3 regions of the Isoptericola sp. NPDC057191 genome follow, and region 2 is predicted to be linked to each of the others. Evidence: riboswitches for the same ligand, from Rfam matches in the RefSeq annotation. Region 2 holds a riboswitch; each other region holds the start of a gene.
What was found. A riboswitch is a leader RNA that binds a small molecule or an ion and turns the genes downstream of it on or off. The one in region 2 is predicted to bind thiamine pyrophosphate.
Positions count from the first base shown of each region.

Region 1 (3,259 bases), on a different contig from region 2:
ACGCCTCGTCGGCGTACGTGCCCAGCCAGGCCGAGTACGGATGGCCCGGGCGGTCCAGGGCCGCCAGCCGCTCGCCGACGTCCTGGTAGATCCAGTAGCAGGGCAGGACGGCCGCCACGAGGGTCGCGTAGTCGTCGCCGGCGGCACGCAGGTGCTCCAGGTAGGCGGCCGTGGTGGCGCTGGCCGGGACGTCCCGGGGCTCGCCCCCCAGCCAGCGCGTGTGCAGGTCGAGCTCGGTCACGAGCGCACCGTGGGCCCCGCCCGCCCAGAAGGCCTGCTCGGCGCGGGTGGGTGCGAGCTGGCTGACGCGGGCGAGGCAGCGCGCGTACTCGCGCAGGTAGATCGCGTCCTGCTCCAGGTAGGTGCGGAAGTGCCCGGGGGCGAGCGACCCGTCACCGAGAGCACGCACGAAGGGCAGGTCGTCGACGGCCGCACGCACGGGTGCCGCGTGGTCCCACCAGCGCGCGACGACGTCCCGCCCCGCCGGGCCGCCGTCTGGTTCTGGAGCCGGTGCTGGAGCCGGCTCGGGAGCCACGGCGCCGGACGGCGTGCTGCCCGCCAGGTGGTCGACCGGACCGTGCCCGGCGCCGACCCGCAGCGCCTCCCCCGCACGGATCGCCGCGGTGAGCCACGCCTTCGTGCCACGCAGGGCCTCGGCCCAGTCGCCGGTGCGGACGTACCGGACGGCCAGGCCGCTGGACAGCGAGCAGCCCGTCCCGTGCGTGGCCGTGGTGCGGACGCGCTCGCCCGGGACCTCGACCAGCACGCCGTCCGGGCCCACGAGCGCGTCCGGCGCGCCGGCGTCGGCACCGGCACGCGCGCGGGACCCGTCGAGGTGCCCGCCCTTGGCGAGGACGAGCACGTCGTACCGGGCGGCGAGACGCCGCGCCTGCCGGAGCGCCGCGGCCCAGTCGGCGGCGGGCGGTTCCTCGGCGAGCACGGCGAGCTCCGGCAGGTTCGGGGTGACGACGTCGACCCGGGGCAGCAGGTCCCGCACCGCACGCTCGGCCGCCGCGTCGAGCAGACGGTCGCCGCTGGTGGCCACCATCACCGGGTCCAGCACCACCGGGGGGCGCGACGACGTGGCGCCGCGCGGCAGCCCGTCCAGCCAGGCCCCCACGGCGCGCGCGACGGGCGCGGACGCGAGCATGCCGATCTTCACGGCGTCGATCGCCACGTCGTCGGCCACCGCCTCGAGCTGCGCGGTGAGGAACTCCGCCGGCGGGACGTGCACGCCGCGCACGCCCCGGGTGTTCTGCGCCGTCAGCGCGGTGAGCGCCGCCATCCCGTACCCCCCGGCCGCTGCGACGGCCTTGAGGTCCGCCTGGATCCCGGCTCCCCCCGACGGGTCGGAGCCGGCGACCGCGAGCACGCGGGGCCGGCGAGGGGCGGCTGTGGTGGCGGCGAGCGGGCCGCAGCCCACGCCGGTGGAGACCTCGGTGGAGTCGGAGCTGTCGTGACGCGCGCGCACGCTCATGTCGACATCCCTTCGCTAGTACGAGCTAGATCAGGTTCGACGGGTGTGATCTCAGCGTCTCGTCGCCGGCCGGGGCCGACGGGCGAGAGGCACCCCGTGTCGTTCGGCGTCACGGTAGCCCACCGCCCGCGGGGACCGCTCGCCCGTCCGCCAGGGAGCTCCCCCGCCCGGGATAGGGTGCGGGGGTGTCCGTGGTCGTCCGTCGTGTGCGCGAGCTTCTCGTCGCCGGCACGACGCTCAGCATCGCGGCCGCCGCGCACCTCGTGGCCGGTGGCACGCTGCCCGGCACCCCCCTGGCCTGGCTGGTCGTCCTGGCGCTGTCCGCGCCGCTGGCCGTGTGGACCGCGCGCCGTCGCCTGACGCTGCGCCGCCTGCTGCCCGCCATGGTCGCGCTGCAGCTCGTGCAGCACACCGCGCTGTCGGTCCTCGGCGCGGGCGGCGGCGGGACCGGCTCGGCCACCGCCCTGACGGGGCACGCCGCCCACGACCTCGGCCCTGGCTCCCTGCCGCCGGCGACCGCCGCGGTGCTCCATCACCACGCCGCCGTGGGCGGGACGGCCTCCTGGATGCTCGCCGCGCACGCCGCCGCCGTCGTGCTCACGGCCCTGCTGCTCGCGGCCGGTGACCGGGCCGCCGCCAACGTCGTCGCCCACCTGCGGCACGTCGCCGTCCTGGTGCAGAGCGCGCCGGCGCTGCCCGTGGCACGCCGGCGGACGGTCGTCAGCGCCGCAACCTGGAGCCCGCGACCCGGGAACGCCCGCCGCCGCCCCGCGCCTCGCGGGCCCCCGCGGCTGTCCGGCGCCCTCCTGCGCGCCGCCTGAGCCTGCCCTGGTCCGAGGTCGGACGAGGGCAGGTCCCTCGTCGTCCCACGACTCTCGACACTCTGGAGCAGACAGCCATGTCCACGACCACCCCTGCCCGTGCCCGGCGCACCCGCCGCCTCGCCGGTACCGCCGCCCTCGCCCTCCCCGCGCTCGTGCTGGCGGCCGGCGCCGCGTCGGCGCACGTGACGGTGACGCCCGACTCGGCCGCGGCCGGCGCGTACGCCACCTTGACGTTCAAGGTCCCCAACGAGTCCGCCGACGCCTCGACCACCCGGGTGAAGGTCACCCTGCCGTCCGACACCCCGTTCACCAGCGTGTCGGTCGAGCCGGTGCCGGGCTGGACCGCGAAGGTCACCCAGGCTCCCCTGCCCGAGCCCGTCGAGGTGCACGGCACCGAGGTCACCGAGGCGCCCGCGGCCGTGGTGTGGACCGCCGACGACGCGGACGCCGCCATCGCGCCGGGCGAGTTCCTCCGCTTCACCGTGTCGGCGGGAGCCGTCCCCGAGGGGGTCGACGCCCTCACGCTGCCGGCCACGCAGACCTACTCCGACGGGGAGGTCGTCCAGTGGGACCAGGAGGCGACCGGCGACACCGAGCCCGAGCACCCCGCTCCGGTGCTGCACGTCGAGCCTGCGACCACCGAGGGCGGGCACGGGGACGCCGCGTCGGCGGGCACGGCGGCCACCACGGGCACGGCCGACGCCGGTGACGGGTCGGGCGACACGCTGCCCCTCGCGCTGGGCGCCGCCGGCCTCGGCCTCGGGCTCGTGGGCGCCGTGACGGGTTTCGTCGCGCTGGCCCGCACGCGGACCCGGACGGCGCAGCGGTGACGCCGCGCGGACGGGACGCGCGCCGCGGCGGAGCCCGGCGCACGCTGCTCGCGGGCATCGGTGCGCTCGGGCTCGCCCTGGCGGGCGCGGTTGGCGCGGCCGCGCCCGCGAGCGCCCACAACGTCGTG
Region 1 is NZ_JBHUWC010000027.1:11,679-14,937, forward strand. Features, by position in the region: gene ACFT55_RS06280 (bifunctional hydroxymethylpyrimidine kinase/phosphomethylpyrimidine kinase) at 1-1,477, opposite strand, end outside; TPP riboswitch at 1,468-1,584, opposite strand; gene ACFT55_RS06285 (hypothetical protein) at 1,663-2,298, shown strand; gene ACFT55_RS06290 (YcnI family protein) at 2,376-3,131, shown strand; gene ACFT55_RS06295 (copper resistance CopC family protein) at 3,128-3,259, shown strand, end outside.
Region 1: another riboswitch for thiamine pyrophosphate. It lies ahead of ACFT55_RS06280 (bifunctional hydroxymethylpyrimidine kinase/phosphomethylpyrimidine kinase); the one in region 2 lies ahead of thiO (glycine oxidase ThiO).

Region 2 (3,259 bases):
GGTGCCACTGCACGCCGTACAGGCGCCGGTCCGTGTCCTCGAACGCTGCGACGGGCGAGCCGGAGGACGTCGCGAGCACGTCGAAGCCCTCGGGCGCGGCGTGCACGGAGTCGCCGTGGCTCATCCAGGCGGTCTGGTGGTCCGGCGTGCCGGCGAGCAGGACGCCCGCGTCGCTCACCTCGACCTCGGTGCCGCCGTACTCGCGCTGCCCCGTCTGGGCGACCTCGCCGCCGAGGGCCTGCGCCATCGCCTGGAAGCCGTAGCAGATGCCCAGCACCGGGACGCCGGCCTCGAACAGGGCCGGGTCGACGAACGGCGCGCCCGTGGCGTACACCGACGACGGGCCGCCCGAGAGGATGATCGCGGCCGGGTCCTTGGCGAGCATCTGCTCGACCGTGGCCGTGTGGGGCACGATCTCGGAGTAGACGCTCGCCTCGCGCACGCGGCGCGCGATGAGCTGGGCGTACTGGGCGCCGAAGTCGACGACCAGGACCGGGCGGAGGGAGTCGGTGGCGGGAGACGTCACCGGGTCATCCTATCCGCGCCCCGCGGACCCCCGGCCCGCTGCCTGCGTCGGGTAGGTCACCCCGCGCCCAGCCGCTCGCGCAGCTCGCGCGCCGCGCGCTCCGGGTCCGGCGCCTGCGTGATCGCCCGCACGACGACGACGCGAGTCGCCCCGGCGTCCAGCACGGCGCCCAGCCGCTCGCCGTCCACCCCGCCGATCGCGAACCACGGCGTGGTGGGCCGGGTCGCGGCGACCTCGCGCAGCAGGTCGAGCCCCACCGCCGCGCGACCGGGCTTGGTGGGCGTCGCCCAGAGCGGGCCGACGCAAAAGTAGTCGACGTCCGGGTCCGCCTCCGCGGCGGCCGCCTGGGCGGCCGAGTGCGTCGAACGACCCAGCGCGGGCCCCGGCCCCAGCAGCGAGCGGAGCGCGGGGACCGGCAGGTCCCGCTGACCCGTGTGCACCACGGGCGCCCCGGTCAGGCCGGCCACGTCCGCCCGGTCGTTGACCGCCCACAGCGCGCCGTGCTCCGCGGCGACGCGGGCCACGACCTCCTGCAGCTCGAGCTCACGGACCACGTCGAGCGACCTGTCCCGCAGCTGCACCACGTCCACCCCGCCCGCGAGCGCCGCGTGGAGGAAGTCCTCGAGGTCGCCGCGGTCCTCCCGGGCGTCGGTGCACAGGTACAGGCGGGCGGCGGCGAGGCGGGCACGCGTCGTGCCCGGGGCGGCGCTGGTCGTGGTCACGCCGGTCAGGGTAACCACGGCCCGCGCTACAGTGGCCGCGCACGGGAGCCCCGGACGGGGCTGAGAGGGCGTAGGAGCCGACCGTCGAACCTGATCTGGGTCATGCCAGCGAAGGGAGCACACCCATGCCCACCTCTGCACGTCCGCCCGCCCGCGACGTCGTCGTCGTCGGCGGCGGCATCGTCGGGCTCGCCGTCGCGTGGCGCGCCGCCGCAGCCGGGCTCACCGTCACCGTCCTCGACCCCGCCCCCGGCGACGGCGCGAGCCGCGCCGCCGCGGGGATGCTCGCCGCCGTCAACGAGGCGGACTTCGGCGAGCGGGACCTCGCCCGCCTCAACCTCGCGGCGGCGGCACGCTGGCCCTCCTTCGCCGCCGGCCTCGCCGCGGCGAGCGGCCGCGACGTCCCCCTCCTGCGGGCCGGCTCGCTCGCCGTCGCGTACGACGCCGACGACCTCGCCCTCCTGCGTCGCGCCCTGGCCCTGCACCGCGCCTGGGGGCTGGCGTCCGAGGAGATCTCCGCCGCCGACGCGCGCCGCCGCGAGCCGTACCTCGGCCCGCGGCTCGCGGGGGCTGCGGTCGTCGAGGGCGACCTCGCCGTCGACCCGCGCGGGGCGCACGCGGCGCTCGTTGCTGCGCTCGATGTTGCGCGCGGTGCCCCGCTCGGTGCCCCGCTCGACGGCGCAGCGGGCGGCACGGTGGTCCGGCAGGGCGCCGTCCGGCTCGAACGCTCCCCCACCGGCCGCGTCGTCGCGGTGCACGACGACGCCGGCACACGGCACGCCGCGGGCGCGGTCGTGCTCGCCACGGGCGCGACGGCCACCGGCGCGCTGCTCGACGGGCTGCCGCAGGTGCGGCTGCCCGTCCGGCCCGTCAAAGGGATCACCCTGCGGCTGGACGCCGGGCCCGGCCTGGCGCTCGAGCACGTCGTGCGCGGGACCGTGCAGGGCCGGCCGGTGTACGTCGTCCCGCGTGCCGCGGGGACCGGCGCAGGAGCGGGCAGCGGACCGAACCACCGCGAGATCGTCGTCGGCGCCACCACCGAGGAGCGCCCCGACGACCGGCGCGCCGAGGCCGGCGGGGTGTTCGCCCTCCTGCGCGACGCGCGCGCCCTCGTGCCCGGGATCGACGAGGCGGCCCTCGTCGAGGTCACGCCGCGCGCCCGCCCGGTCACCCCCGACAACCTGCCGCTGGTGGGCCCGACCGCGGCGCCCGGCCTGCTGGCCGCCGTCGGGCACGGGCGCAACGGCGTGCTGCTCGCGCCGCTGACCGCGGACGCCGTCCTCGCCGCGCTCACCGACCTCACCGACCCCACTGACCCGGGACCGGCCGCCGCCGCGCTCGCGGCCACCGACCCCCTCCGCTTCGCGACCCGAGGAGCCCCCGCATGAGCACCCCCACCGCCGTCGTGAACGGCGCGGCCTACCCCCTGCCCGGGGCGGACGGCGACGGTCTGGAGGGCGTCGTCGCCGCGCTCGTCCCTGCGTTCGTGGCCGACGGCGTCGCGCAGGGGATCGCCGTCGCCGTCAACGACGCCGTCGTGCCCCGCGGCCTGTGGGCCGCCACCCGCATCGCGCCCGGCGACCGGGTCGAGATCGTCACCGCCGTCCAGGGCGGCTGAGGAGGAACCATGACCAGCACGCACCCCACGCCCGCCACGAGCCTCGTGCACGACCCGCTGGTGGTCGCCGGCACGGAGGTCGGTTCCCGCCTGGTCATGGGCACGGGCGGGGCCGCCAACCTCCTCACGCTCGAGGACGCGCTGGTCGCGTCGGGCACCGGCCTCACCACGGTCGCCATGCGCCGCGTCGCCGTCCGGCCGGGCGGCGCCGGCCAGGAGGACGGCGGCATCTGGGGCCTCCTGGGACGGCTCGGCATCCGCGCCCTGCCCAACACGGCGGGCTGCTTCTCCGTCCAGGAGGCGGTGCTGACCGCGCAGCTCGCGCGCGAGGCGTGCGGCACAGCCTGGGTCAAGCTCGAGGTGATCGCCGACGACGTCACCCTCCTGCCCGAC
Region 2 is NZ_JBHUWC010000151.1:5,770-9,028, reverse strand. Features, by position in the region: gene guaA (glutamine-hydrolyzing GMP synthase) at 1-526, opposite strand, end outside; gene thiE (thiamine phosphate synthase) at 583-1,257, opposite strand; TPP riboswitch at 1,280-1,382, shown strand; gene thiO (glycine oxidase ThiO) at 1,374-2,636, shown strand; gene thiS (sulfur carrier protein ThiS) at 2,633-2,866, shown strand; gene ACFT55_RS15905 (thiazole synthase) at 2,876-3,259, shown strand, end outside.

Region 3 (3,259 bases), on a different contig from region 2:
GAAGCCGGACAGGTCGAGCACCCGGCCCGCCGGGGTGTCGGTGAAGAACCCCTGCAGGACGAGCGACACCACCGGCCACGCGAAGAAGACGGCGAGGAACCCCAGCGGCAGGACGACGGCGGCGCCCCACCCGAGCCAGGCGCCCCACCGGCTCGCGCGGACGCCGCGCGTCAGCCGACGACCGTCGCCGTCCACTGCTCGATCCACTCGTCACGGTGCGCGGCGACGTCGGCCGGCGCCACCTCGAACGGCTTGTCGGCCAGGGGCGCGAACCGCTGCCAGTCGGCGGGCAGCGGCACGTCCGGGTCCGCCGGGTACATGTACATCTGGCCGGGGACGTCGGCCTGGAACGTGCCCGTGGTCAGGAAGTCGACCAGCTTCTTCGCGCCCTCCGGGTTCGCCGCGCCCGTGAGCACGCCCGCGTACTCGACCTGGCGGAAGCAGGTGTCGAGCATCGCGCTCGTCGTGGAGGACGTGCCGTCGTCGCTCACGGTGAACGCCGGCGAGGTGGCGTACGACAGCGCGATCGGCCGCGTGCCGCCCTCGCCCGCGCCGGAGAAGTCCACGTAGTACGCGTCCTCCCAGCTCTCCGCGACCTTGACGCCGTTGTCGCGCAGGCCGGCCCAGTAGTCCTGCCAGCCGTCGGTGCCGAAGGCCCCGATCGTCGCGAGCAGGAACGCGAGCCCGGGCGACGACGTCGCGGGGTTGGTGACGACCGTGAGGTCCCGGTACTCCGGCTCCGTGAGGTCCTCGAGCGTGGCGGGCGGCGTGACGTCGTGGTCCTTGAACCAGCCGTCGTCGAGGTTCAGGCACACGTCGCCGACGTCCACGGGGGTGAGCGTGCCTGCGAGGTCGTCCGGGGCGTAGGCGGCCACCTGCGGGTCGAGGTCGGTCGGCTGGTACCGCTCGAAGACCCCGGCGTCGACGGCGCGCGTCGCGTACGTGTTGTCCACGCCGAAGACGGCGTCGCCCAGCGGAGCGTCCTTGGTGAGCACGAGCTGGTTGACGAGGGTGCCCGCGTCTCCGGGCGCGACCTGCTTGACGGTGAGGCCGGACTTCTTCTCGAACGCGGCCAGGACGTCGTCCGACACGGCGAACGAGTCGTGCGTCACGAGCGTCACCGTGCCGGGGTCGCCCGCCGCGTCGCCGCCGCTGCTGCCGGTGCCGGTGGCCCCGTCGGCGCCGCAGGCCGCGAGCAGCGGCAGCAGCGCGAGCGCGGCGAGGGCCGCGGTCGTCCGCGTGGTCCTGTGGGTCATGCTGTCCTCCTCAGCGTGCGAGAAGGGGGTCCTGCGGGCGTCCGGCACCGTCGTGGTGCGGCCTCCCGCAGGGAACGAGATTCCCGACTTCCTCCACCGGTGCTAACCGGATCAGGTTCGAGGGTCTGCGGCGTTCCGCACTCTCAGCGCCGGTGGCGCTCCCCTGTCGTATCAGCACGAGCCTACACACCGGTGCCGCGCTACCGTGGTCCTGTCCGCGCCCCAGGGTGTGACATGCCTGACGTGCCACGACGCCCTCGCCGGGCCGTGGACGCCGCACGACCACCCTCCGGCCATGCCGGGGACGACCGAGGGAGAGCACGTGAAGGACACCGAGCAGCCGCTGGGCGTGAAGGTCGGCACGGTGGTGCTGACGATCGGCGCCGGATGGGTCGCGCAGAAGCTGATCGGGGTGGTCTGGGAGCGGACGACGGGCAGCGTCGCTCCCACGAACATCGACGACGACGAGATCTCCGTGATCCAGGCCGTCACGTTCGCCGCCGTCTCAGGTGGCGTCGCGGTGCTGGCGAAGCGGCTCGCGCGCAAGGGCGCGGTCCGCGCGGCCGCCCGCTTCGGTCGCTGACGCCGCGCTCAGCGGCTCGCGCGCGGCCGCCGGCGGGCGAGCTGCGCGTCGTGGCCGTGGGGCCGCTCCACCGGTCGCACTGCGGCGAGGGCGTGGCTCAGCCGGTCCGCCGCGTCCTGGGCGGGCGGGGCGGACCGGAGCACCTCGGCGGCGGTGAGCGCGGAGTCGCGGTCGCTGACGGGCCGCGTGAGCTCCTTCATCACCTGCTCCCCCGCCGACTGGGCGGAGACGCCCACCTGGGCACCGACGTCCCCGAGCACCTCGGTGGCCACCGACTCGTCGACGCCGCAGACCGCCATGATCGCGCCCTTGGCCTGCTCGGAGGCCGCGGCGGCGACGAAGGCGCGCGAGACGGCGCGGTGCGCCTCGCGCTCGAGCGCGTCCCGCACCACGGGGCTGGTGTCGATGACGTACCCGACCAGCTGCGACGACGCGCCGTCGGGCCCGTGCCGCGCCTGCCCGGTGACGACGACCGAGTGGGTGCGCCCGTGGTCGTCGACCACGCGGTGGCCGCCTGCAAAGGGCCGGCCGGTGCCGAGCGCCACCGCCGCCGTGCGGGACAGCCGCTCACGGTCGTCGGGGTGCAGGTGCGCGCGGAGCACCTCGGGCCCGGGCTCGATCCTGCCGGGCTCCCGCCCGAAGATGCGGTAGACCTCGTCCGACCACCACCACGCCCCCGTGGCGACCTCGACGCGGTACTGGCCCACGAGCAGCTGGCTGCCCGCGCCGAGCAGCTCCGCGAGGGCGACGAGCTCGCGGCGCGGGGGATCGTGCGGCGTGCTGGGCAACGACATGGCTCACCTCCCAGTGCCGTGCAGCTGGGTCCGGCGCGCAGTTCTCCTGGCCTCACCACGGTACCGGGACGGGGCGACGGCGCCACCGCACGCGACGACGCCCCTGCGGCCGGCGCCCCCGGAGGTCGGGGCGGCGGCCGCAGGGGCGCGGGTCGGCAGGACGTCAGACGGCGGGCGTGGGGGCGGCTGCCTGCGTGACGGTCACGTCGCCCTCCGCGGCCTCCTCGGCCAGCGCCTTGCGGTGCTGACGGAACGAGTACACGACGGCCGCGGCCCAGCCGGCGGCGATGATCCCCAGGACCAGCGAGCGCACGCCGGCGTCCACCGGGAAGGAGTCGAGGCTCAGCAGGGTGCGCACGTTGGTGAGCACGATGATGCCGCCGACCGCGGAGCCGAGGACGCGCGGCGGCACGAGCCGGACGAGCCACGCGGCGATCGGGGCCGCGATGAGGCCGCCGACCAGCAGCGCGAGCGCCCAGGACGGGTCGATCCCCGCCGTGCCGAGGCCGAACAGGAAGCCGAGGCTCGCGGCGACGGCCACGAAGAACTCGCTGGTGTCGATCGAGCCGATGACCTTGCGCGGCTCCATCCGGCCGCTGGCGAGGATGGCGGGCGTGCCGACCGGG
Region 3 is NZ_JBHUWC010000087.1:12,293-15,551, forward strand. Features, by position in the region: gene ACFT55_RS12155 (ABC transporter permease) at 1-195, opposite strand, end outside; gene ACFT55_RS12160 (thiamine ABC transporter substrate binding subunit) at 171-1,256, opposite strand; TPP riboswitch at 1,328-1,431, opposite strand; gene ACFT55_RS12165 (DUF4235 domain-containing protein) at 1,552-1,839, shown strand; gene ACFT55_RS12170 (PAS domain-containing protein) at 1,848-2,633, opposite strand; gene ACFT55_RS12175 (sulfite exporter TauE/SafE family protein) at 2,797-3,259, opposite strand, start outside.
Region 3: another riboswitch for thiamine pyrophosphate. It lies ahead of ACFT55_RS12160 (thiamine ABC transporter substrate binding subunit); the one in region 2 lies ahead of thiO (glycine oxidase ThiO).